4 regions of the Pseudalkalibacillus nanhaiensis genome follow, and region 3 is predicted to be linked to each of the others. Evidence: riboswitches for the same ligand, from Rfam matches in the RefSeq annotation. Region 3 holds a riboswitch; each other region holds the start of a gene.
What was found. Region 3 has a riboswitch for S-adenosylmethionine ahead of metX (homoserine O-acetyltransferase MetX). Riboswitches for the same ligand answer to the same signal wherever they lie in the genome.
Positions count from the first base shown of each region.

Region 1: another riboswitch for S-adenosylmethionine. It lies ahead of msrA (peptide-methionine (S)-S-oxide reductase MsrA); the one in region 3 lies ahead of metX (homoserine O-acetyltransferase MetX).
Region 2: another riboswitch for S-adenosylmethionine. It lies ahead of V1497_RS15395 (methionine ABC transporter ATP-binding protein); the one in region 3 lies ahead of metX (homoserine O-acetyltransferase MetX).
Region 4: another riboswitch for S-adenosylmethionine. It lies ahead of metK (methionine adenosyltransferase); the one in region 3 lies ahead of metX (homoserine O-acetyltransferase MetX).

Region 1 covers NZ_CP143541.1:2,951,645-2,957,643, reverse strand. Annotated here, with positions in the region: gene sufB (Fe-S cluster assembly protein SufB) at 1-1,074, shown strand, start outside; SAM riboswitch class I at 1,469-1,590, shown strand; gene msrA (peptide-methionine (S)-S-oxide reductase MsrA) at 1,709-2,179, shown strand; gene V1497_RS15340 (DUF72 domain-containing protein) at 2,487-3,338, shown strand; gene V1497_RS15335 (bifunctional UDP-sugar hydrolase/5'-nucleotidase) at 3,398-4,798, shown strand; gene V1497_RS15330 (YunC family protein) at 4,865-5,170, shown strand; gene yunB (sporulation protein YunB) at 5,249-5,999, shown strand, end outside.
Region 2 covers NZ_CP143541.1:2,962,922-2,968,920, reverse strand. Annotated here, with positions in the region: gene sigI (RNA polymerase sigma-I factor) at 1-162, shown strand, start outside; gene V1497_RS15410 (anti-sigma factor domain-containing protein) at 188-1,453, shown strand; gene V1497_RS15405 (hypothetical protein) at 1,721-2,074, shown strand; gene V1497_RS15400 (TlpA disulfide reductase family protein) at 2,042-2,467, opposite strand; SAM riboswitch class I at 2,669-2,783, shown strand; gene V1497_RS15395 (methionine ABC transporter ATP-binding protein) at 2,895-3,932, shown strand; gene V1497_RS15390 (methionine ABC transporter permease) at 3,913-4,578, shown strand; gene V1497_RS15385 (MetQ/NlpA family ABC transporter substrate-binding protein) at 4,594-5,409, shown strand; gene V1497_RS15380 (carboxymuconolactone decarboxylase family protein) at 5,543-5,923, shown strand.
Region 3 covers NZ_CP143541.1:1,155,591-1,161,589, forward strand. Annotated here, with positions in the region: gene V1497_RS06030 (sigma-70 family RNA polymerase sigma factor) at 1-6, shown strand, start outside; gene V1497_RS06035 (hypothetical protein) at 1-1,063, shown strand, start outside; gene V1497_RS06040 (GNAT family N-acetyltransferase) at 1,198-1,761, shown strand; SAM riboswitch class I at 2,526-2,639, shown strand; gene metX (homoserine O-acetyltransferase MetX) at 2,718-3,779, shown strand; gene V1497_RS06050 (O-acetylhomoserine aminocarboxypropyltransferase/cysteine synthase family protein) at 3,799-5,115, shown strand; gene V1497_RS06055 (homoserine dehydrogenase) at 5,228-5,999, shown strand, end outside.
Region 4 covers NZ_CP143541.1:2,781,132-2,787,130, forward strand. Annotated here, with positions in the region: gene V1497_RS14445 (alpha/beta hydrolase) at 1-46, opposite strand, end outside; gene V1497_RS14450 (gamma carbonic anhydrase family protein) at 142-654, shown strand; gene V1497_RS14455 (VOC family protein) at 644-1,012, opposite strand; gene V1497_RS14460 (phosphatase PAP2 family protein) at 1,191-1,715, shown strand; gene V1497_RS14465 (glycosyltransferase family 1 protein) at 1,741-2,898, shown strand; gene metK (methionine adenosyltransferase) at 3,209-4,402, opposite strand; SAM riboswitch class I at 4,715-4,804, opposite strand; gene pckA (phosphoenolpyruvate carboxykinase (ATP)) at 5,087-5,999, shown strand, end outside.

The DNA of each region.
Region 1 (5,999 bases), 1.8 Mb from region 3:
CCTGAAGCAGAGCAGAAATATCTTGCTGGTGTATCCGCTCAGTATGAATCTGAGGTCGTATACCACAACATGCAAGAAGACCTTGAAAACATGGGAATCATCTTTAAAGATACGGATACAGCTCTTAAAGAGAACGAAGATCTTTTCAGAGAGCATTTCGGTAAAACGATTCCTCCATCTGATAACAAGTTCTCAGCATTGAACTCTGCAGTATGGTCTGGTGGATCCTTCATTTACGTACCTAAAGGTGTAAAATGTGAGACACCACTTCAAGCGTACTTCCGAATCAACTCTGAAAACATGGGTCAATTCGAGCGTACATTGATCATTGCAGACGAAGATTCATCTGTACACTATGTTGAAGGTTGTACGGCACCGGTTTATACAACGAACTCACTTCACAGTGCAGTCGTTGAGATTGTTGTTAAGAAAAACGCATATTGCCGTTACACAACGATCCAAAACTGGGCAAACAACGTATTCAACCTTGTTACAAAGCGTGCTGTAGCTGAAGAGAACGCAACGATGGAATGGATCGATGGTAACATTGGTTCCAAGCTGACAATGAAATACCCTGCAGTCATCTTGAAAGGTGAAGGTGCACGTGGTCTGACGTTGTCCATCGCACTCGCTGGTAAAGGTCAACACCAGGATGCTGGTGCGAAAATGATTCACTTGGCTCCGAATACGTCATCCACGATCGTATCGAAGTCCATTTCCAAAGGCGGCGGTAAAGTAACATACCGCGGTATCGTACACTTCGGACGCAAAGCACAAGGTGCTCGCTCGAACGTTGAGTGTGATACGCTGATCATGGATAACGAGTCGACTTCTGACACGATTCCATACAATGAGATCCTGAACGAAAACATTTCCCTTGAGCACGAGGCGAAGGTTTCGAAGGTATCGGAAGAGCAGCTCTTCTATCTCATGAGCCGTGGAATTTCTGAAGAAGAAGCAACAGAAATGATCGTAATGGGCTTCATCGAGCCATTCACAAAAGAACTTCCAATGGAATACGCAGTCGAAATGAACCGACTGATCAAGTTCGAAATGGAAGGCTCAATCGGATAACAATGTTGATAAGCCCTGGCATGGATAATGCCAGGGTTTTTTTATATGTAAGAGGAGGAGAGTTTACATTAGGTCCCCTAAATTGAGAAAAAAGTATAATGGAGGACGTTAAAGAGGTTCTAACGTCCTCGAAATTGAGAAAAGCGGAAAATGATGGATCTTAAAGAGGCTTTAACGTCCCCAAAATTTAGAAAAAAGTTAAATGAGGGACGAATATATTTTTTGTGGAAATTCTACTTAGAAAAATCACACATAACCACCTCTGTTCATAAAATAAATGTACTACTGAAACAAGCTAATTTAACGCTATAATTTTACGAGAAAAAATCCTTTACAACGTTATCGAAACGTAGTAAGATTCTAATTAAATCAAATTCAAATGAATAATGAAAACTTCTTATCCAGAGAGGCGGAGGGACTGGCCCTTTGATGCCCGGCAACCATCGAATCAATCTTGTGATTGAGGAGAACGGTGCCAATTCCTGTAGGATAGTCAACTATCCTAGAAGATGAGAGGATCGTTTATGATACTAACGAACCCTTTTCTTACTGGATAAGAAAAGGGTTCTTATTTTGGGTACGAACCAATAAACTCTCGATAGAAGTTTCGTTATTTTGAAAGGAAAGATGAGTAATGGCAACAGCGCTATTTGGTGCAGGATGCTTTTGGGGAGTGGAAGCATTTTTTGAACAAATTGAAGGAGTGATCTCTACGCGAGTAGGGTATTCTGGCGGACTTGTAGAAAACCCGACTTATGAACAAGTAAAAGCTGGAGGCACGGGACATGCGGAAGTGATTAAGATCGAATTCGCCCCTAACATCATCACCTATCGAGAATTACTGAACAAACTGTTTGAGATCCATGACCCTACAACTGTGAATCGTCAAGGGATCGATATTGGCCATCAATATCGTTCGGTGATCTTTTACACGGATGAAGCTCAGAAATGCGAAGCGGAAGCGAAAATCAAATCGCTGGTCGAAGCAGAAGTTTACAAGCTTCCGATCGTGACAGAAGTAAATCCAGCTTCTAATTTCTATGAAGCAGAGGAATATCATCAGAAGTATTTTCAAAAGAATGGTTCTGCCGCTTGTGGAATCTAATGAATTTTATAAATGACCCTTACGCAGAGGTTCAGCTGGCCGAATCGTGTATATAGTAAATATGAACACGAAGGGCTAGGGAAAGTATGTTACGTATTCAATACCTGATTCTTGCAACAGGAATCGTCATCTTGATATCCCTAAGCATGGCTGCGTTCGGTAACTTAGGGTGAGAAAGAGCTCTTAATCAATAAGAGCTCTTTTTATATTGCTATTGAAAGACCCTCTTACCATTCAAATACTTGCACTTTTTGTGTGGACAACTCAAAATAAAAGTAACGAATTAAAATATGAGAGGTACGTGTGTATGATTGAGATCGGAGTGACGGGTTGGGGCGATCACGACTCGCTATACCCACCTGATATCAGAGCGACAGATAAACTGAAAACATATAGCAGCTTCTTTCCGACTGTAGAGGTCGATTCGTCCTTTTATGCTATTCAACCGGTTAAGAATTATCAGAAGTGGGTGAAGGATACTCCTGAGCGTTTTTCTTTTGTTGTGAAGGCGTATCAAGGAATGACAGGGCATACGAGAGGGGACATTCCGTTTGAGAGGCCTGAAGAAATGTTCGAGCTTTTCAAAACGTCTATTAAACCTCTTCAGGATGCTGGGAAACTGAAGATGGTGCTGTTCCAATATCCTCCCTGGTTTGACTGCAACCGTGAAAATGTTGAACATTTAAGGGACGCCAAGGAAAAGATGGGCGATATTCCAGTTGCCTTGGAATTCCGTCATCAGTCCTGGTTCCACCCATCCTTCAAAGATCGGACACTTGAATTCATGAAGGAAGAGGGCTGGATCCATAGTATTTGTGATGAACCACAAGCTGGTACAGGGTCTGTTCCAACAGTACTTGAACCTACTCACCCGGAAAAAACATTGATCCGATTCCATGGTCGAAATGTGCACGGCTGGCAAAAGAAAGGCAGAAACAACCAGGATTGGCGAGATGTTCGATATCTTTATCGTTATTCTGAAGATGAACTCATAGAATGGAAGGAAAAGCTTCTCAACCTCCATAAACCGGGGCATGATTTAACGGTCCTTTTCAACAATAATTCAGGTGGAGATGCAGCTGACAATGCAAAACAGATGATTGAGCTATTAGGCATTGATTATGAAGGACTTGCTCCGAGACAGCTTGATCTCTTCTAAATGAGTCTTACATCTTTACGTCAAAAATACTTTAAAGAACCATCAAAGGAGATGATACATTGAGCAACGTAAAGCTCCATCTGTATCATACAAATGACTTACATAGCCACCTCGAACAGTGGCCGAAAATCATGAGCTTTCTGAAGGAACGGCAACAGATCCATAATCAAAACGGTGAGCATGTCATCCGATTTGATATTGGAGATCATGCGGATCGCGTCCATCCTTTGACAGAAGGGACGGAAGGCCAGGGGAATGTTCAGCTCATGAATGAGGCCGGATTTTTGAACGCAACGATCGGAAATAATGAAGGAATCACTTTTTCAAAAGCTCAGCTGGATGCTCTATATAAGGATGCAAATTTCCAAGTGGTGCTCGGGAATCTGAAGGATAAATTCGGTGAACGTCCGCACTGGGCTAAGCCATATGACATTCATACGCTACCAAACGGTTTGAAAATAGGAGTCATTGCTGCAACGGCTCCTTTCAAGGCTTATTATGAACTGTTGGATTGGGACGTTCTTGATCCTTACGATACGATTAAAGAGTTTGCGGAAATAATCCGGGATCAGGTTGATATCCTTATTCTCTTGTCTCACCTCGGTCTTGAAGCGGACAAACAGCTTGCTGAAGAGGTGGATGAGCTGGATATCATCCTCGGTTCACATACGCATCATGTCTTACCCGATGGGATCCGATCATCGAAAGGCATCACGATCGGGCAAGCCGGAAAATTTGGTTTTTACGTCGGACATATGGAAATTGATTGGAAGGAGGATGAAAAGAAAATCCACCATGTGAATGCGAAAGTAATCGACATCCGGAATCAGATACCTGATGAAGAAAGCGAACGGCACCTCCATCAATTAAAGGAAGCTGCTCGACATCAGTTACAAGAAGTCGTAACCGTTCTTGAAGAGCCCCTCGACTTAGAGTGGTTTAAGAAATCCTCATTTACATCCTTACTTTCGGAAGCAATTCGGGAATGGTGTAACACCGAAATAGGTATGATTAATGCCGGCCTCCTCTTAGAGCCTTTAAACGCTGGACCAGTGACGAAGGGAGATCTTCATCGCGTATGTCCTCACCCAATAAATCCTTGTAAGCTCCTTTTAAAAGGAGAGTACTTGAAAGAAATGATCCATCAAGCGATGACGAAGGAGCTTGTCAATCTTGAGATTAAAGGGCTTGGGTTCCGTGGAAAGGTCATCGGCCAGATGATTTTCGATGGTGTGGAAACCGAAGGGCGCTTGCTGGAAGACGGCGAATACCATGTGCGAAGGATTTTCATAAACGGGGAGCCGCTTGAGCAAGAGCGGATTTATACGGTCGGTACCGTAGACATGTTCACGTTCGGCCGCCTGTTGCCATCCGTCGCATATGCGGAAAAGAAAGAATATTTTCTACCTGAAATGATCCGGGACGTTCTTGCATGGAAGCTAAAAACCCTTGAAAGATAGGCAAAGCGCCAACACGCTTTTTTCTGCTATAACATATTCATAGTAGAGTAAAGGAGCGTGAAGAAGATGATTACGGTGACACCTATCGAAATCGATGGGCATTTATTTACCGGGGTGACCGTGGCTTTACCGAAGACGAATTTCATGTCAATCAGTAATGATAAAGGGTATATCATGTGCGGAGCGCTTGATGTAGCTCTTTTGAATGAAAAATTGGCAGAGCGTAAAATAATCGCTGGCCGAGCAGTAGGCGTCCGTACGCTTGATCAATTATTAGAAGCCCCTCTGGAATCCGTTACACTGGAGGCAGAAGCGATCGGAATCACGAAAGGGACGACAGGACGGGAAGCTCTTCTCAAAATGGCTCAATGAGAATGGTTGCCTGTAAAATAAATAGCGATACAACCCCCATTCATTGCATACATATAGCAATAGATAGGGGGTATTTTAATGTGGCGGATACGAAGACGTCCCCGAGGGAGAGGACCGCTTCCTTTTCAATATGTATTCATCATTTCTTTCATTATTTTCATACTCCTCACGGCTCAAGCATTGTGGCTTGTCGATCGTGGAATCCAACCAGCTCTTATGAAAATTGCTGAAACAGAAACCGAGGACATTGCTCAGCTTGCTATCCAAAGTGCCATCAAGAACAGGATCGTTGATTCAGGGAAAACGAAAGGGCTCGTCGTCATCAGATATGATCGCGATCAACGGGTAGCTTCAGTGAGTACGGACCCAAAGGTCGTCAACGAAATCCAGTCCTTGGCTACAGCAAATGTCCAATCCTTACTTGAGCAGATTGAAAACGGAAAAAAACCGGATTTTGCTAATTTTGCTGGTGTTGAAGTAGAGCGGGAAAACGAACATCAAAATGGAATCATAACGAAGATTCCATTGGGGCGGGCTACGAACAATTCCTTGCTTGCGAACTTAGGACCTAATATACCGGTTCGTTTCAGGGTAATTGGAAGTGTACAGACGGATTATATTGAAGCCACAGAAGAAGCCGGTATTAATAATGTAAAGTTAAAAGGATGGATTGAAGTCGTCGTCAAGGTCCGGGTCATCGTTCCATTCGAGACCCAAGAGAAGATCATTAAGACGAACATCCTGGTCATGTCTGAATTCATACCGTTGGATGTACCGTACTATTATCACCACGGAACCGGAACCGGTGCTCAGCCAGTTGTTCCAATCA
Region 2 (5,999 bases), 1.8 Mb from region 3:
TATCTTAAAGAGAAGAAGCAGCTACCGATAAAAGATTTATTAAATATGGTCTCTTGCAGTCGTAAAACAATTGAACGGAATCGAAAATATATAATAGCAATTGCATTGATCTATATTGGAGGGTATACATCGCTCAAATCTTACATTGAGCCCTCCGATTGATCACAAAGAAGGGAGGGACCAATGAGTGAAGCGTGGCTTAATCATGAAAGTTTCAAGGCGAAAAGCCGTGATTTTGACAAAAGACGGCAGCTTTGAGCAGGTGAGGTTGAAAAAAGGTGAACAGCCTGAGGTTGGACAGGAATATATCTGTCCAGCTGATGAAGTGAAGACTGCCCTACGACCGAATCGTGTCTTTTTGCCCTCTTTTTCACTTGCGTTAGTTGCTATTATTGTATTTGTATTATTCGCAGGGGGCTTGCCATTCGGACATCAGAAGGCTTCTGCCGCAGCCTATGTCAGCTTTGACATCAACCCAAGTATTGAAGTAGCTGTCGACGAAGACATGAACATCGTCAAAGTCCGTGCCTTGAATGAAGATGCCAAGAAACTTCTTGAAGGGACAGACGGGTATGAAGACGCGTCCTTATTATACTTTTCACAAGATTTATTCGGGTTGCTGCAAGAATACGGATACTTTGATAAGTTTGATGATTTATTGATCGCTTCTTCCTATAAGGAATCATCGGTTTCACCAGAGTTGCGTAAACGCCTCCAAGGTGAAATTGAACAATTCAAGTCGTTTGAGCACATCCAAAACACCAATATCGTGATTTCGATTATGGAAGCGACTCCAGACTCCAGGAAGAAAGCGAATGAACTCGGGTTATCCATGGGTAAATTTCTAGTCTACCAAGATGCTGCTGAAAACAATGATTCATTAGAATTGGAAGACCTACGAAATTTTTCAATAAAAGAAGTTCGAAATCTTTCAGCTGAAATTTCATCACAAGATCCGGATACTAAAGAATCTGCATTACCAAAAGTAAACATCGATGATTCCCAGGATGAAACGTCACAGCCTCCACAAACGCAAAAGGAGGATGTGAAAGAGCCTTCGATGCCGAAGCTGAAGGATCAAGCAGATACGACTCCGAAAAAAGAAACATCCGAAATCTCTCCACCTAAGAAAGAAGAGACTGAAGACGATCGAGAGCAAGAGGATCAGGAGGAAGGCGGAGAGGATCATGACGAATCAGAGGATCAAGAAGAGCGTCATGAGGATGAAGACGATGCTGAGGAACAAAATGAAAAAGAAGATGATGATGAACAAAAGCGGAATGTAAGTTCGAAAAAACCGAACGCTGCAGCTCAAAAAAAGGATGACCATGAAGATTTGCAGGTGAAAATCAAAATTCACATCAAGGATCTTTCAGATTTAAAAGATGGATTAGATGATGAGAACGGAAAACACCTGCGAATTTATATCACAGATATCGACAAAGCAAAGTGAATCAGCTAGCTGAAGTCATGGCGAGTGTCATGACATGTTCGTGTGCGCTTACATATAGCTCAGTAGCATAAGGCTGTTGTGGGTGCTCGGTTTTGTTGCAGGAGTCTCACGTTTAAAGAACCGTCAATAAATAGGAAGAGGGTGATTGGATATCACCCTCTTTTTTGCATTTTCCTATCGAATTATAGACGAGAAACTGTCGAACGTTTCTTACAGGACATGGTTACTTCCCCCTCGAAGAATACATGTGAAAGTGAGGGAGAGCTCATGGGAATCCATCATGTTATCGATTTGTTTTCTTCGAGGTTTGAAAAGCAGTCCCATCTATCACCTTTTTTCAGAATACAGGATTACGTTGTCGCGTTGACAACGGACGAGGAAACCATCGCCATTCGTCTTCGGAGGCGTTCATGCCAAGTCATTGATGAACGAGCAGACGTTTTTGGAGCTGTTGAAATCTTTGGATGCACTGAATCTTTCGAGTCCTTGATTCTCGGTAGATCAAAAATGTCCGACCTTATTCTTCAAGGGAAACTGAAAGTGAATGCTTCTTATCGGCTGATTCTGAAGTTAGAGTCAATATTCTATTTATCCAGCCAGCAGTCGAGAGACGCCATATAAAATGTCCTGGAACTTATCTTTATCTGTGTAGCGTGCTTTCATCTGATGATCAGCATCCAACAATATCGTGGTCGGTACAGAGTGACAATCAAATTGATCATAAACCTCTGTGCCATTGTCAATCAAAACTGGGAGCGTGATTCCATTCTTCTGAATGAACGCATCTCTCTGCTCATCGCTACCTTCCCGCCCCGTTACATGAATGGTCAAGATTACAATTTCATCTGTTCTCATCGATTTATAGAATTGTTCCAATAACGGTAATTCACGCATACAATCAGGGCACCAGGATACCCAAAATTGAATGATGACAGGTTTACCTTCAAAGTCGGACAATGAGACGATCTCGTCAGTTTTGAGATTTCTCAAGCTGAATCCCATGCTTTTTGTCACGTTGCCACATCTCCTTTATGCCATCATGTATGATTACATGATTATTGTTTCCATTTTTCTTGATATCTTCATAATGAACGTAACATAACTTCCTATAAAAACTGTAATAAAAAAGGATTGACACTAAAAAAACAACCATGCTACAATGCATTCATGCTTAAATAAGCTAAAGGATTAAAGAGACCAACCCAAATAAATAAAATCTTATCAAGAGTGGCGGAGGGACTGGCCCGATGAAGCCCGGCAACCATCAAACCGATTTTGGTTTTGAGAAGGTGCCAATTCCTGCAAAGTACAATGCTTTGGAAGATGAGATGGAGAGATGACCTTAACCTTTCTACTCATTTTCAGAGTGGAAAGGTTTTTTGCATGTATACGAATGGAATTTTGCACAAGATAAGGGGAAGAAGGAGTTGTAAACGACCTCATGATTACGCTTAAAGACATAAAGAAAGTCTTCCAAACCAAAGATGGTGCTGTGAATGCTGTCGATGGCGTAAACCTCACCATTGAAAAAGGGGAGATTTTCGGGATTATCGGATATAGTGGTGCTGGGAAAAGTACGCTGATTCGTATGCTGAATATGCTTGAAAGACCGACTGAGGGCTCAGTCGATATGAACGGGCAGACGTTAACCAATTTAAGCAGCAAAGAGCTTCGTACAGCCCGTCAACGCATCGGGATGATTTTTCAGCATTTCAACCTGTTATGGAGCCGTACTGTTCATGAAAACATTGCGTTCCCATTAGAAATAGCTGGAGTCGAAAAAGAAGAACGCGAGAAGCTAGTGAATGAGTTGATTGACCTGGTGGGTCTGAATGGCCGCGGTGAATCCTACCCCTCTCAGCTGAGTGGGGGCCAAAAGCAACGTGTTGGAATCGCTCGTGCGCTTGCAAACAATCCGGATGTTCTTCTGTGTGATGAAGCAACATCAGCCCTCGATCCGAAAACAACGGATTCGATATTGAATTTACTCGTTGATATCAATCAAAAGCTCGGATTGACAATTGTCCTTATCACACATGAGATGCATGTTATCCGTAAAATCTGTAATCAGGTTGCTGTGATGGAAGATGGGAAGGTCGTTGAACAAGGACCTGTTCTGGACGTATTCCGGAACCCTGAGCAATCCATTACGAAGAATTTCGTCAAACAGGTCACTGAACCTGAAGAAACAGATGAGACGATTCAGCATCTTATTGATAAAGGAGACCAACATAGGGTGGTCAAGCTTACTTTTGTTGGCGGGAAAGCTGAACAACCGCTCATCAGCGACCTGATCCGTAAATTTCAAATTAATATCAACATCCTTCAAGGGAAAATCTCTCATACGAGAGAAGGGGCATACGGAACACTGTTCATCCAAATGGAGGGTGAACCAACTGAACTTGAAAACGCAATAAGCTACATCAGACAGCAAGATGTGGAAGTCGAGGTGATGATCCATGACAACTCTATTTCCTAATGTCGATTGGGAGGATATGTGGGAAGCGACTTTAGAGACGATTTATATGACGGTCATTTCCGTCAGTGCAACATTCATACTTGGAATCATTTTGGGACTGTTGCTCTTCCTTACAGAGAAAGGAAGTCTATGGCAAAATAAACCGATTCAAACAGTGGTTGCTGCAGTCGTAAATATTTTCAGGTCTATTCCATTTATAATCTTAATTATTCTTCTTGTGCCCTTTACCACATGGCTAGTCGGTTCAATGCTTGGTGCGAATGCAGCTCTACCTGCACTGATTATCGGCGCGGCACCTTTCTATGCAAGAATGGTCGAAATTGCTCTGCGTGAAATTGATAAGGGTGTCATTGAAGCTGCTAAATCTATGGGCGCAACCGATATGCAAATCATCTATAAGGTTTTACTGCCTGAATCTTTACCCGCGTTAATATCTGGAATTACGGTAACGGCAATTGCCTTGATTTCTTATACAGCAATGGCTGGCGTGGTCGGAGCAGGTGGTCTTGGAACACTTGCCTTCCTTGATGGTTTCCAACGGAACCAGAACGACGTAACATTAATCGCTACAATTATCATTTTGATCATCGTGTTTATCATCCAATGGATTGGTGACTTTTTGACACAGCGTACAGATAAAAGATAACTGGAGGGAAACAACATGAAGAAACTTATTTCCATTTTGACAACCGTATTTATTTTGTCCGTCCTAGCAGCTTGTGGTGGAGGCAATGGTGATAAAGAGGAACTTGTCGTAGGTGCATCCAATGTTCCTCATGCCGAAATTCTTGAAGAAGCGCAACCGTTGTTGGAAGAGAAAGGCGTTAAACTTAAAATCGAAACGTTCCAGGACTTCGTCGTTCCGAATAAAGCACTAGCGAACAAAGAACTGGATGCGAATTATTTCCAGCACGTCCCGTATATGGAACAACAAATGAAGGAAAATGAAAGCTACGATTTCGTAAATGCAGGTGGCATTCACATTGAGCCAATCGGTGTTTACTCGAAAGAATACAAAAGTCTAGAAGAACTCCCTCAGAAAGCAGAAATCATCATGAGTAATGCGGTAGCTGACCATGGTCGCATGCTTAGCATGCTTGAAAGCCAAGGCTTGATCACCCTGAAAGAAGGCGTGAAGAAGTCGGAAGCAACGATCAAGGATATCGCTGAGAATCCGAAGGAGCTTAAATTCACCGCTGAAGTAGACGCAGGACTACTGCCGAAGATCTATAATAATGGGGAAGGAGATGCCGTCCTGATCAACACGAACTATGCGATTGACGCTGGATTGAATCCAAAGGAAGATGCCATCGCCCTTGAAGGATCAGACTCCCCATATGTGAACATTATCGCGGTTAACAAAGGCGATGAAGAGGATGAAAGAGTCAAAAAGCTTGTAGAAGTGCTGCGATCTAAAGAAATTCAAGACTTCATCAAAAAAGAATATAAAGGTGCCGTTGTACCGGTCAGTGAATAATATATAAGAAGGAGTACCGATTTATCGGTGCTCTTTTTTATATAATGGTTTAAGCAAAATTTTCCCGGGATACATTTTCTAAGAAGAATCATACTAACTATGATGAATAATCGACATGTTAGGAGTGATTTAAATGAATCAAAATGAATCTCATCAGCATCCCGGGACACCAACTGAAGCTGCGTTAATGGATTATAAACACGGTCTTGGCGTATTCACTGAAAAAATGCCCGATATTGCACGTAAATACAATGCATTTACAGAATCATGCTTCAAAGCTGGAAAGCTGACGAAAAAAGAAAAGCAGCTGATCGCTCTAGGTATCAGCATCTATTCTCAAGATGAATACTGCATCATCTACCATACAAAAGGATGCCTTGATCAAGGATGTACAGAAGAAGAAATCCTTGAATCTGTCGGTGTTTGTGCTGCCTTTGGAGGCGGGGCAGCAATGAGTCAATCAGTGACGCTTGTCCAAGAAGCGATTTCCGATTTAAGTCAGATGAAACATTAATCCGTCGATATAGATAGAATAGCAAGAAAATGGGATGTATTCGGGGGATATATAATAACCGTCCCCCTAATATGGT
Region 3 (5,999 bases):
AGATAAATTGAAAAATCTAAAAGAAAAAATGAATCGTTCCAACTTGAAGGAAATCCGTTTTGACGAAAAACATAAGGAGCAAGTATTCCAATCGATAAAAGGGAGGGAGGAAGATCGCTTCTCGATACCAAACTACAAACGTAAATTTAATCTCGTATTGAGTGGTATGGTTTCATGTGCATTGGTTTTCGGTGCATTGTATTATTCAGCTGATCAGATCGGTTTCTTTAATGCGAGCCAAACGGGTGAGCAAGTTTCTGCTTCCTTTCAAACAGAAAGCAGTGAAGCTGAACATCGGGATCCGTTAAAGAATGAGGATGATCTGTTTTCAGCGCCGGACAGTGAAAAACTTGCCCAAGAGAATCCAGATCAGTTCGAGATTGTGAAAAAGATGTTCTTTTCCTGGGATCATATCGACAACGCTCAAGGGTCCTATTCGTATTCTTCCCACCCTGATGGAACTGTGACGAACGTGAACTTCCAGGTGGATTTTGAACGAAATAAAAACCTTACAAGTATCGAGATCACAAAGGATGAAAAAGTTCTTGAGAAGCAGATTTCTTTACTTAAGGATGATCAGGTCGTTTTGCAACTCCCTGAAAAGAAGCTGGTTACAACGAAATCAGCTGAGGACAATTTAGCTACTCAACATCAATATCTCAATATGGGTGGCCATGTGATAAGCAGCGAATGGTTTGTACTGTTGTTAGATAACTATGACCACTGGAGTTATCAGGAAAATACGAAATTCGGTATGCCAGTTTACGAAATCGAAGGAGACGTACCTGAATACAATGGCTCTTTTGGTCCCTTCAAGATGACGGTCTCTAAAGAAACGGGTGCACTACTTGATGCAGAATTCTATAAGGAGAATGGTGAAGTCGCCTATTTTATGAAAGCAGATGAAGTGAGATTGAACGAAGGTGTTGATCCCTCACTCTTTCATATCAATGTAGAAGATAGCGAAGAAGTGACGTTTGAAACCTTTAATGAAAGTACGATCGGTCATGGTGTTGAAGGGGAAAAACCTGGAGGGTTCGATACGAGTAAAGAAGGGAACTGAATCCAGTTGAGGTCAGCAATGGGCTTGCCCCATCGCTGACTTTTTTATTTTCCAATACACTTTACTCTAAAATGGCACAACTCTATACTTAAATTAACCTGCTTACGATTGATAAAGGAAGAGGAGTGAAGAATGTGGAAATAACGTATGAGATCGTAAAAGATGAAGATGTAGAATGCTGCAGGGAAGTATGCAACAAGCTGATGGCGTATCAGAAATCCCTTGCCCATTATAGGCCGGAGTTGTTTGATGATATGAATTTTGATACACGTATGCTCTCTTCTGTAAAAAGCTCAACACATAATTTTACCGTGGTGGCGAAAGCGGACGATAAGATCGTGGCCTACGTTTATTCCAACATCGCTCCAAAAGAAAACTATGATAACGAGTTTGCAACGTTCTTTGACCTTTCAACCGTCCGTAATGATGATGTCGGATGCCTGAGCAACTTTTACATAGAAGACGGGTATCGCGGGCAAGGAATCGGATCGGTCCTTTTTAACATGTCGATGGAATGGCTGAAGGGTTTCCCTCATGTTGAAGATTATTTCGTCTTTGTGTCGAATGGTAATGACAAAGCGCTAGAATTCTATCAAAATAAAGGCTTCCAATATAGCAATAAAGTGCTTGATGGGTTCATAACAACATTACGTTACGCTGATAGAGTCGAAGCTTCAAAGCCGCTTCAGGCGAAATAATACTTTCAGAGGTAGTCTTCCTAATGAAGCACGTTCTTTTACCTTCTGATGTTTATGTGTTAGGCCTGTGGATGATCCGCTAGGTCATGAATGCGATTTTGTCATTCAGGGAAAAAGAAACGAAGGTCTCCTCGTAAAACGTAGTCACATTTGTAAGAGGATCACATACAGTAGAAAAACGCTATGATAAAACCGTTTTGAGGGTAAAGAAATGCGTTTTATATGCCCTGAAAACACGGAAAACCCGATTTGAGGGTAAAGAAATGTGTTTTATGTGCCCTGAAAACACGGAAAATCCGATTTGAGGGTAAAGAAATGTGTTTTATGTGCCCTGAAAACACGGAAAACCCGATTTGAGGGTAAAGAAATGCGTTTTATGTGCCCTGAAAACACGGAAAACCCGATTTGAGGGTAAAGAAATGCGTTTTATGTGCCCTGAAAACGCGGAAAACCCGCTTTTGGGGTAAAGAAATGCGTTTTATATGCCCTGAAAATGCGGAAAACCCGCTTATGGGGTAAAGAAATGCGTTTTATGTGCCCTGAAAACACGGAAAACCCGTTTTGAGGGTAAAGAAATGTGTTTTATGTGTTCTAAAAACACGGAAAACCTATTTTGAGGGTAAAGAAACACTGTCAGGCACCGAAATGAGCTCGATTCGCTCTGCTTGTGTCGTTCTAAACCCGAACAAAAGAAAAGATGTTGACAGCATCACTTTACCGTGCTAAGATTCAGATAATTTAAAAACTGAAGATTTAAATGCAAGCTCTTATCAAGAGTGGCTGAGGGACTGGCCCGATGAAGCCCGGCAACCGTCAAACGTAGGTTTGAAATGGTGCCAAATCCTGCAAAGCGTAAAATGCGCTTTGGAAGATGAGAGAGACAAATTCGTTTATTTTGCCTCTCTGTCTTTACAGAGAGGCTTTTTGCGTTCTTGAAAAGAAAGGAGGACGAAATCGTGAGTCATCAACCATGTTACAAAACGGGAACGGTTACAATACCAAACTTCACTCTGGAATCGGGTGAAACGTTGAGCGAAGCGGAGTTGGCCTATGAAAGGTGTGGTCCTCCAGATGCTCCGGCTATTCTTGTTTGCCATGCTTTGACTGGCCATCATAGGACGATTGGAACTCCGGATGAACCTGGTTGGTGGCGTGGATTGATTGGGAAAGGTGGCTACATCGATACGAACGATTATCAGGTTGTTACGTTCAACGTACTAGGAGGTTGCAATGGTTCGACAGGTCCACAGGGCATAGACCCTGAAAAAGTGGAGCCATACGGTGTTCATTTTCCGCGATTAACGATCAGGGATCTGGTTGAAGCGCAATATGTCGGTCTGAAGATACTTGGATTCAATCGATTGAAAGCTGTAATTGGTGGTTCACTCGGTGGTATGCAAGTGCTTGAATGGGGACTTATGTATCCGGATTTTATAGAAGCCCTGTTTCCGATTGCCGTGACACCGACGTTTAGTGATTACGGGATTGCATTCAATCATATAGCCAAACAGGCCATCCTGCATGCGGGAGATCAAGGGCTGAGCATTGCCCGGATGATCGGGATGATGACTTATCGATCGGATTGTTTGTTCAATGAACGCTTTGGCCGCAATAAACAAGCTCATGGAGAAGATCATGACACGTTTGAGGTTGAGTCGTATTTAACCTACCAGGGTGCGAAATTGAACGATCGGTTCAACAAGGAAAGCTATTTGACGCTACTAGACGTGATGAATTCACATGATATCGGAAGGGGAAGAGGAGGTCTTGAGCAAGTCATTCATGGTTATCAGGTTCCAGTGTACGGCATCGGTTTTACCCGAGACCTCGTCTATCCGCCAGATGTGCTGGGGGCCTTCTTAACTGCGATCCAGCATGAGGGTGGGATTGCCGGGTATTACGAAGTGGAGTCTAAGTATGGTCATGACGGTTTTCTCGTCGAGTTTGAGAAGTGGGGATGGATTGTCAAAGAGAAATTGACTGAACTTGATGCATTGGTCCAGGAAAAACAAGTATAACGGTTGAGGAGTGAATGGAATGAGTGAAGAAAAGAAGTATCGCTTAGAAACAATCAGTGTACATGGTGGTTTGAAGGCTGACCCGGTGACAGGAGCAAGAGCATTGCCGATTTATCAATCCAACGCTTATAAGTTCGAGAATACGGATCATGCAGCAGACCTTTTTGCCTTGAAAGAAGAAGGCTACATTTATTCACGGATCCATAATCCGACAGTGACCACAGTTGAAGAGCGGGTTGCTCAGCTTGAGGGAGGAATCGGTGCGTTGGCGTTAGCGAGCGGAATGGCCGCAATTTCGACTGCCATCTTCAACATTGCTGAAGCGGGTGATGAAATTGTATCCGCCTCAACGCTGTATGGTGGAACTTACAATTTGTTCGCAACAACATTACCGAAGCACGGGATCAAAACACACTTTGTTGATCCTCAGGATCCTGAAAATTTCAGAAGCGCCATCACTCCTAAAACGAAAGCGATATTTGCAGAAACAATCGGGAACCCAGGCCTTCATGTGTTGGATATTGAAGCGGTGGCAAATATTGCACATGAAGCTGGCATCCCATTGATCGTCGACAACACGTTCGCTACACCATACCTATCTAGACCGATCGAGCATGGCGCGGACATTGTCATCCATTCTGCCACCAAATGGCTAGGCGGAAACGGTACGTCTCTAGGGGGCATTATCGTTGATGGAGGGAAGTTCGACTGGAATTCACCGAAATTCCCTGGTTTTACAGAGCCAGACCATAGCTATCATGGTATCGTCTATTCTGAAGCCTTGCCAGAAGCAGCTTTTATCGTAAAAGCTCGTGTCCAACTATTGCGAGACACAGGCCCTGCCATCAGTCCATATAACGCCTTTCAAATTGCGCTCGGTTTGGAAACGTTGCATGTGCGCATCAAGGAGCATGTTTCGAATACAAGAGAAGTCATCGCCTACTTGGAAAATCACCCTGCGGTTTCGTGGGTCTCGTACCCTGAGCTAACGGACCATCCCTCTCATCACCTTGCCAAAAAGTATTTGCCGAAAGGGGCTGGCTCTGTTGTTGTATTTGGGATTAAAGGCGGGAGAGACGCAGGTTCAGCCGTCATCAACAGTGTGTCGCTCTGGTCTCACGTCGCAAATGTAGGTGATGCAAAGAGTCTGATCATCCATCCAGCAAGTACGACGCATCAACAGCTGTCTCCGGAGCAATTGAAAGAATCTGGTGTCACCGAAGATCTCGTCCGATTATCAGTCGGGATTGAAAATGTGGCCGATTTAATTGAAGACCTTGAACAAGCGATTGAAGTGGCAACAGGCTTTTCATCCTTCAATACGAAGGTCGTTTAATGAACATTCAAGAAAAAGATCCTATTCCACTTATTGATCTCAGAAGCTTTCTCGTACTGGTCATTGTCGGTGTATCCATTGGATTCATTACTTGGTAAAAGGAGGGGACACGTTGGCGAATTTAAAAGTCGCTCTACTCGGTTTCGGAACGGTTGGTAGTGGGGTGTACGAAATCATTCAATCGCAGCAGCAACGATTGAATGAAATTTTGGGCCGGAAGGTTGAAGTGGTTGCAGTTCTTATTCAGGATGAAAAAAAGCAGAGAACCATAGGAGATAAGGTGCTTGTCACGTCTGACATTCAACGGATCCTCCAATTTCCTGATTTGGACGTGGTCATTGAAGCGATTGTAGGTGTGGAACCTGGTTATTCGTATTTGAAACAGGTGCTTGAAAAAGGATGTCATGTCGTGACAGCAAATAAAGAGCTCTTCGCTCACAAAGGGGCGGAGTTGAAGGCTTTGGCTACTGCAAATCAGGTAACGGTATCTTTCGAAGCATCGGTTGCTGGTGGGATTCCGATCATCGGTACACTGAACCAATTACTCCAAGGTAACCAGATCACGAAAATTGAAGCGATCTTAAATGGGACTTCGAATTATATTTTAAGTCAGATCCGGCAGAAGGAATGGTCTTTTCGTGAGGCTTTATCTGCTGCTCAAACAGCTGGTTATGCTGAAGCGAATCCATCCAACGACGTTGACGGACATGATACTTTTTTTAAAATCATCATTCTGGCTGAATTGCTGTTTCGAATAAAACCTGATTGGCGTTCCATCGTTCGGAAAGGGATTCGGCACATAACCTCAAGGGATATTCAACTGGCTGAAATCTTTGGTTTCAGGATCAAGCATGTCGCTACTCTTGTGTGGAATGACCGAAATG
Region 4 (5,999 bases), 1.6 Mb from region 3:
TGACGATGATTGCTTTTGCATCTTCTTTCGCTTCCCATATCCACATCGCAGATCCCCCTTTCAATCTTTCAAATAATTTGCTAAACTGCTAATGATTTCATACAAGATATATCTATTCCCTAATGAAAGAGGTTGATACCTTTGATCTACCCTTATAAAGGTTCAGAGCCTGATATTGACCCTTCCGTGTACGTTGCGGATGGCGTAATGATATCTGGCGATGTGAAAATTGACGCCCAATCATCTGTCTGGTTCAATACGGTAATCCGTGGCGACGTAGCCCCGACTTTTATCGGCAAGCGCGTCAATATCCAGGATCTATCGATGCTCCACCAAAGTCCGAATGTACCCCTGATCATTGAGGATGATGTAACGGTCGGACACCAGGTTACATTACATAGCTGTACCATCAAAAAAAAGGCTTTGATCGGTATGGGCTCACTCATCCTTGATGGTGCCGAAATCGGAGAAGGTGCCTTCATCGGCGCAGGAAGCCTTGTACCCCCTGGTAAAAAAATCCCCCCTAACACTGTTGCTTTCGGACGTCCTGCAAAAGTAGTGCGGGAATTGAATGACCAGGATTTACAAGAGATGGAGCGCATCCGTACTGAATATGTAGAACGTGGTCAATATTATAAATCGCTTAAGCGTTGAATTCTATGATATTTCCATCTGGATCCTGTACAAAAACTTGATGCCAGCCGGTTTTACTGGCTGGTTTATCTAAATATGTACAACCTGCTCGTTCAAGTCGTTCAATCAGGTCATCAATCGATCGGACCCGGACTGCAAAATGAGAGCTTCTACTATTCAATGTCGGTTTCTCTTCTTCAGATAGAGATTTATTCACAATCAAGTGGAGCTGTGTTCCTCCTAGCGAATACCAAATGCCATCAAACTCGAAGTCCGGCCTTTCAGGACTGATCTCGAATTGTAGGACTTTTTCGTAAAAAGCTCTTGCCCTCTTCAGCTTTCTCACTTCTAATGATACATGGTGAATTTGCTCATACACAATGCATCCCTCCTTCTCTGTACCTATATGCCCGCTTTCAACATTTTATCATCCCTATTTTCAAATGTGTAATTTCCATACTCCACCAATCTCCATAAAGATTTTACATTGTTTTGACATTCCCCTAATAGTTCAACGTTATGATTTTGTTAAATCACGATTCAAAGGGGGAAACAGGTTGTCTAGAGTAATCGGATGGCTTCACGAACGGGAATGCTCACTTTTTCATTGGGTGAACAATAAGTGTCAGCATACCTTCTTCGGTAAATACTTCATGACAGTGACGCATGCCGGAGGTGCAACAGGATCGATCGTGATGTGCTTGCTTTTGATGAGCTTGAACGATGGAGAATTAAGGATGATCGGCTTCCAATGCTTACTTGCGCTTGCCATCAGCCACCTCCCAGTACAGGTGAGTAAAAAGCTCTATCCACGTAAACGACCATATCAGGTACTTCCGAATACGATCACGATTTCAAAGCTGTTGAAGGATCATTCATTTCCTTCTGGCCATACGACAGCAATCTTTTCGGTCGTTACACCTCTTGTCCTATGGAATCCACTTTTTGCTGTCCTTTTCATCCCGTTATCTCTGTCTGTCGCAATCTCCAGAATCTATCTCGGTCTGCATTATCCATCTGATGTGTTTGCAGGCATGCTTTTAGGTATTGGAAGTGGGCTGCTCGTCTCTTCCATTCTATGAATCATGTTCAGGGGGGATAAATACAATGAAAATCGCACTCTTTTCTGATACGTATTACCCGCAAGTCAATGGCGTTGCTAACACGTTACATCGATTGGTCAGCTATTGGGAACGACAAGGGATTGACTGTAAAGTGATCGTTCCAAAATCCGGTACCACTGAGGACCTTTATGCCTCTCAGACACATTCGTTGCCAAGCATGCGCTTCCTCTTATACAAGGAATGCCGTGTCGCACTTCCTTACAACCGCGGCGTTACCCAAGAACTGTTGGCGTTTCAGCCTGATTTAATCCATGTCGCTACTCCGTTTTCTACTGGGCTTTTTGGAATGAATCACGGTAAAAAATATGGCGTGCCTATGGTTGCTTCCTATCACACCAATTTCGATCATTACCTTTCGTATTATCACTTACAATGGGCGACGAACTGGTTATGGAAATACTTGCACTGGTTCCATTCCAATTTCGATCAGACTTATGTCCCCTCTCATGACACACTTGATCATCTGACCAAAAAAGGGTTCGACAAGCTTTCGATTTGGGGGCGAGGTGTCGATACAGCACTCTATCACCCTGGTCGTTGTTCGGATGAATTCAAAAAGAAATACAACATTCCGGGGACTCATCTCTTGCTAACTTACGTAGGCAGATTAGCGCCTGAGAAAGACATCGAAACGTTCATCAACATCATTCGAACCTTTCCTAAGGAATGGCAGGATCAGGTGAGTTGGATGATCGTCGGCGAGGGACCGAGTGAAGAAGTCATGAAGGAAACGTTACACTCCTATTCAAATGTACGATTTACAGGATATTTGAGAGGGGAGGAACTTTCACAGGCTTATCGTGCATCTGATCTATTCATCTTCCCTTCCCCTACAGAAACGTTTGGGAACGTCGTATTGGAATCCATGGCTTGTGGTACCCCTGTCATCGGTGCAGATTCCGGTGGCGTGCGAACCATCATCCAGGATGGCACGAATGGATATCTCGTGACCCCCGGCCGCTCTCAAGCCTTCATTGATCGAATCTTATTTCTATTGAAGCATCCGAAAATCTTGAAACGATTTGGGAAGATGTCTCGTGAATATGCTCTAAGTCAATCATGGAATACCATTTTTGCAAAGTTGACGAAGGAGTATATGGAGATCGCTGAACGCAAAAAGAGAATTCATTCGGCATCATAAGTGGATGAATTCGTTTTTGTAGATAATTTCTGTTTTTTGTAGATAATTTTTTATTTTCGTAGATAATTTCAAATTTTCGTAGGAAATTTGAAATTTTTGTAGATAATCACGCGTACACCCTCTTCCTAACATTCATCAAGGCAATTAATGCTCGTTTTTATCACGTTTTCTCCTAAAAACAAGGCCATTCAATAAAAAAAACGTCTTAAACTGACAATTATTCGCCTTAGCATTAAGAATGTTGTTGATTTTGAACAGCCATTAATAAAAAAAATGGCTGCCACCTTCAGGTGACAGCCATTTCATTCATTTATGCGTTGTTCTTCAGTATTTCTGCTTTGTCCGTACGCTCCCATGGAAGGTCGATATCTGTACGTCCGAAATGTCCATAAGCAGCTGTCTGCTTGTAGATTGGACGACGTAGATCTAGCATCTTGATAATACCTGCTGGGCGGAGATCAAAGTTCTCTCGAACAAGCTCAACAAGTCTTGCTTCCGCTACAGTACCAGTCTCGAATGTATCGATTGAAATGGATACAGGCTGAGCTACACCGATTGCATAAGCCAATTGAACTTCACACTTCTCAGCAAGACCAGCAGCTACGATATTCTTCGCGACATAACGAGCAGCATACGCAGCAGAACGGTCCACTTTCGTCGGATCCTTACCTGAGAATGCTCCACCGCCGTGACGTGCATATCCGCCGTACGTGTCAACGATGATCTTACGTCCAGTCAGTCCTGCATCCCCTTGTGGTCCACCGATAACGAAACGGCCAGTCGGGTTGATGAAGTATTTTGTATCTTCATCAATCAATTCAGCCGGAACGACTGGATTGATAACATGCTCTTTCAAATCACGTTTGATTTGCTCAAGTGTCACTTCTGGATGGTGTTGAGTTGAAATGACAACCGTATCTACACGGACAGGCTTATCATCTTCATCATATTCAACAGTGACCTGTGTCTTTCCGTCAGGACGAAGGTATGGTACGACTTCGTTCTTACGTACCTCAGTCAGACGACGACTCAACTTATGGGATAAAGAAATTGGTAACGGCATGAGTTCAGATGTTTCGTTACAAGCAAATCCGAACATCAACCCTTGGTCACCAGCACCGATTGCTTCAATCTCTTCATCAGAGATTGTTCCTTCACGAGCTTCGAGTGCTTGGTTGACACCTTGTGCGATATCAGCAGACTGTTCATCAATGGATGTCAAGACCGCACAAGTTTCATAGTCGAAGCCGTACTTCGCCCGCGTATATCCGATTCCTTTTACCGTTTCACGAACGATCTTCGGAATATCGACGTAAGTAGAAGTGGTAATTTCACCTGCAACAAGGACAAGACCTGTGTTGACAGATGTTTCACACGCAACCCGGGCATTCGGGTCACTTGATAGAATTTCGTCCAAGATCGCATCCGAAATCTGGTCACAGATTTTATCCGGATGGCCTTCTGTAACGGACTCAGAAGTAAATAGACGTCTGCTTTTTGACATTACGGAACCTCCTCGGCGATACACGAAAAATATCGCTGATAATTGATACGGTACTCATTCCGTACGGAAAAGTGCAATAAAAACCCAAGATTTTATAATTCGGATGAAGGATGAACTCATATCTTGAGTTGTTTAAAGTCCACTTTGGACAGAACGTTCATCAATCGGCGAGGATGGTTAAACACCCCTCGTTCTTACCATTCCGGGATTACGTTGCACTAATACTGATGAAAGTATTCGAATTTTCGTTGATTGCGAAAAAAAAACCTTTCCCTTTTTAGAGGAAAGGTGGTTCGTTGTAAACCTTTCACCCTCTTATTTTTCAGGTTAGCACCTTTTCACCTATTGGTGTCGGTTGCTGGGTTTCATTGGGCCTGTCCCTCCACCTACTCGGAATAAGAGTAGCCGTTCTCGCAATATCATATCGCAGTACACCTGCTATGTCAACGAATTTGAACATACAAACACCCTTCAGATGATTATTCTTTTTCCTTATTAAATATGAAAATTCCGAATACTTTTAAGAAAATCCTCTATGGCCGCCTATTTCATTTGACTTCATGTTTCGTTTGTCACAAATAAGGAAAAATAGTATACATTATTAAAATAAATATGTTATACTAATTCAGACGATAATGGATGTCTTGGAATTATTAAATATTATCTTGAAAAGGATGGGTTTACATGAATACGGCACAATTTACATCTTTAACTGATGAACTTATAAGTAAATCTACAACTCATAAGAACTTACCTACACCAACATTGGTCGAAAAAGCGATCTTTCGTGGAGAAGGTGTCCTATCCTCAACTGGTGCTCTCCAAGTTGAGACAGGAAAATATACAGGACGTTCCCCGAAAGACAAATATATCGTCATGGAACCTTCAGTAAAAGATAAGATTGACTGGGGATCTGTCAATCAACCGATTGAAGAAGAGAAATTCAATAATTTATATAAAAAAGTGATCGAATACTTAACAAAAAAGGATGAGACTTTCGTATTTGAAGGATTTGCGGGAGCAGATAAGGCATACCAGCTTCCTTTACAAGTCATCAACGAATACGCTTGGCACAACCTTTTTGCCAGACAGCTTTTCATACGCCCAAATGAAAGCGATTTAAATGGCTTCACACCAGAATTCCAGGTCATTTCTGCACCAGGATTCCAGGCTGATCCGGCTGTTGATGGAACAAACTCAGAAACCTTCATCATCATCTCATTCGAAAAGCGTGTCGTCTTGATCGGTGGTACAGAATATGCTGGAGAAATCAAGAAGTCAATCTTTTCAGTCATGAACTACATCCTGCCTGAAAAAGACATCCTATCCATGCACTGTTCAGCTAATGTCGGGCAAGAAGGCGATGTGGCTTTATTCTTCGGTTTAAGCGGAACAGGTAAAACGACACTTTCTGCTGATCCTAACCGACGTCTGATCGGTGACGACGAACACGGTTGGGCAAACAACGGTGTCTTCAACATTGAAGGCGGCTGCTATGCTAAGTGCATCAACCTCTCTAAAGAAAAAGAACCACAAATCTGGAATGCAATCAAATTCGGCACTGTTCTCGAGAACGTCGTATCAGATGAAGAAACGA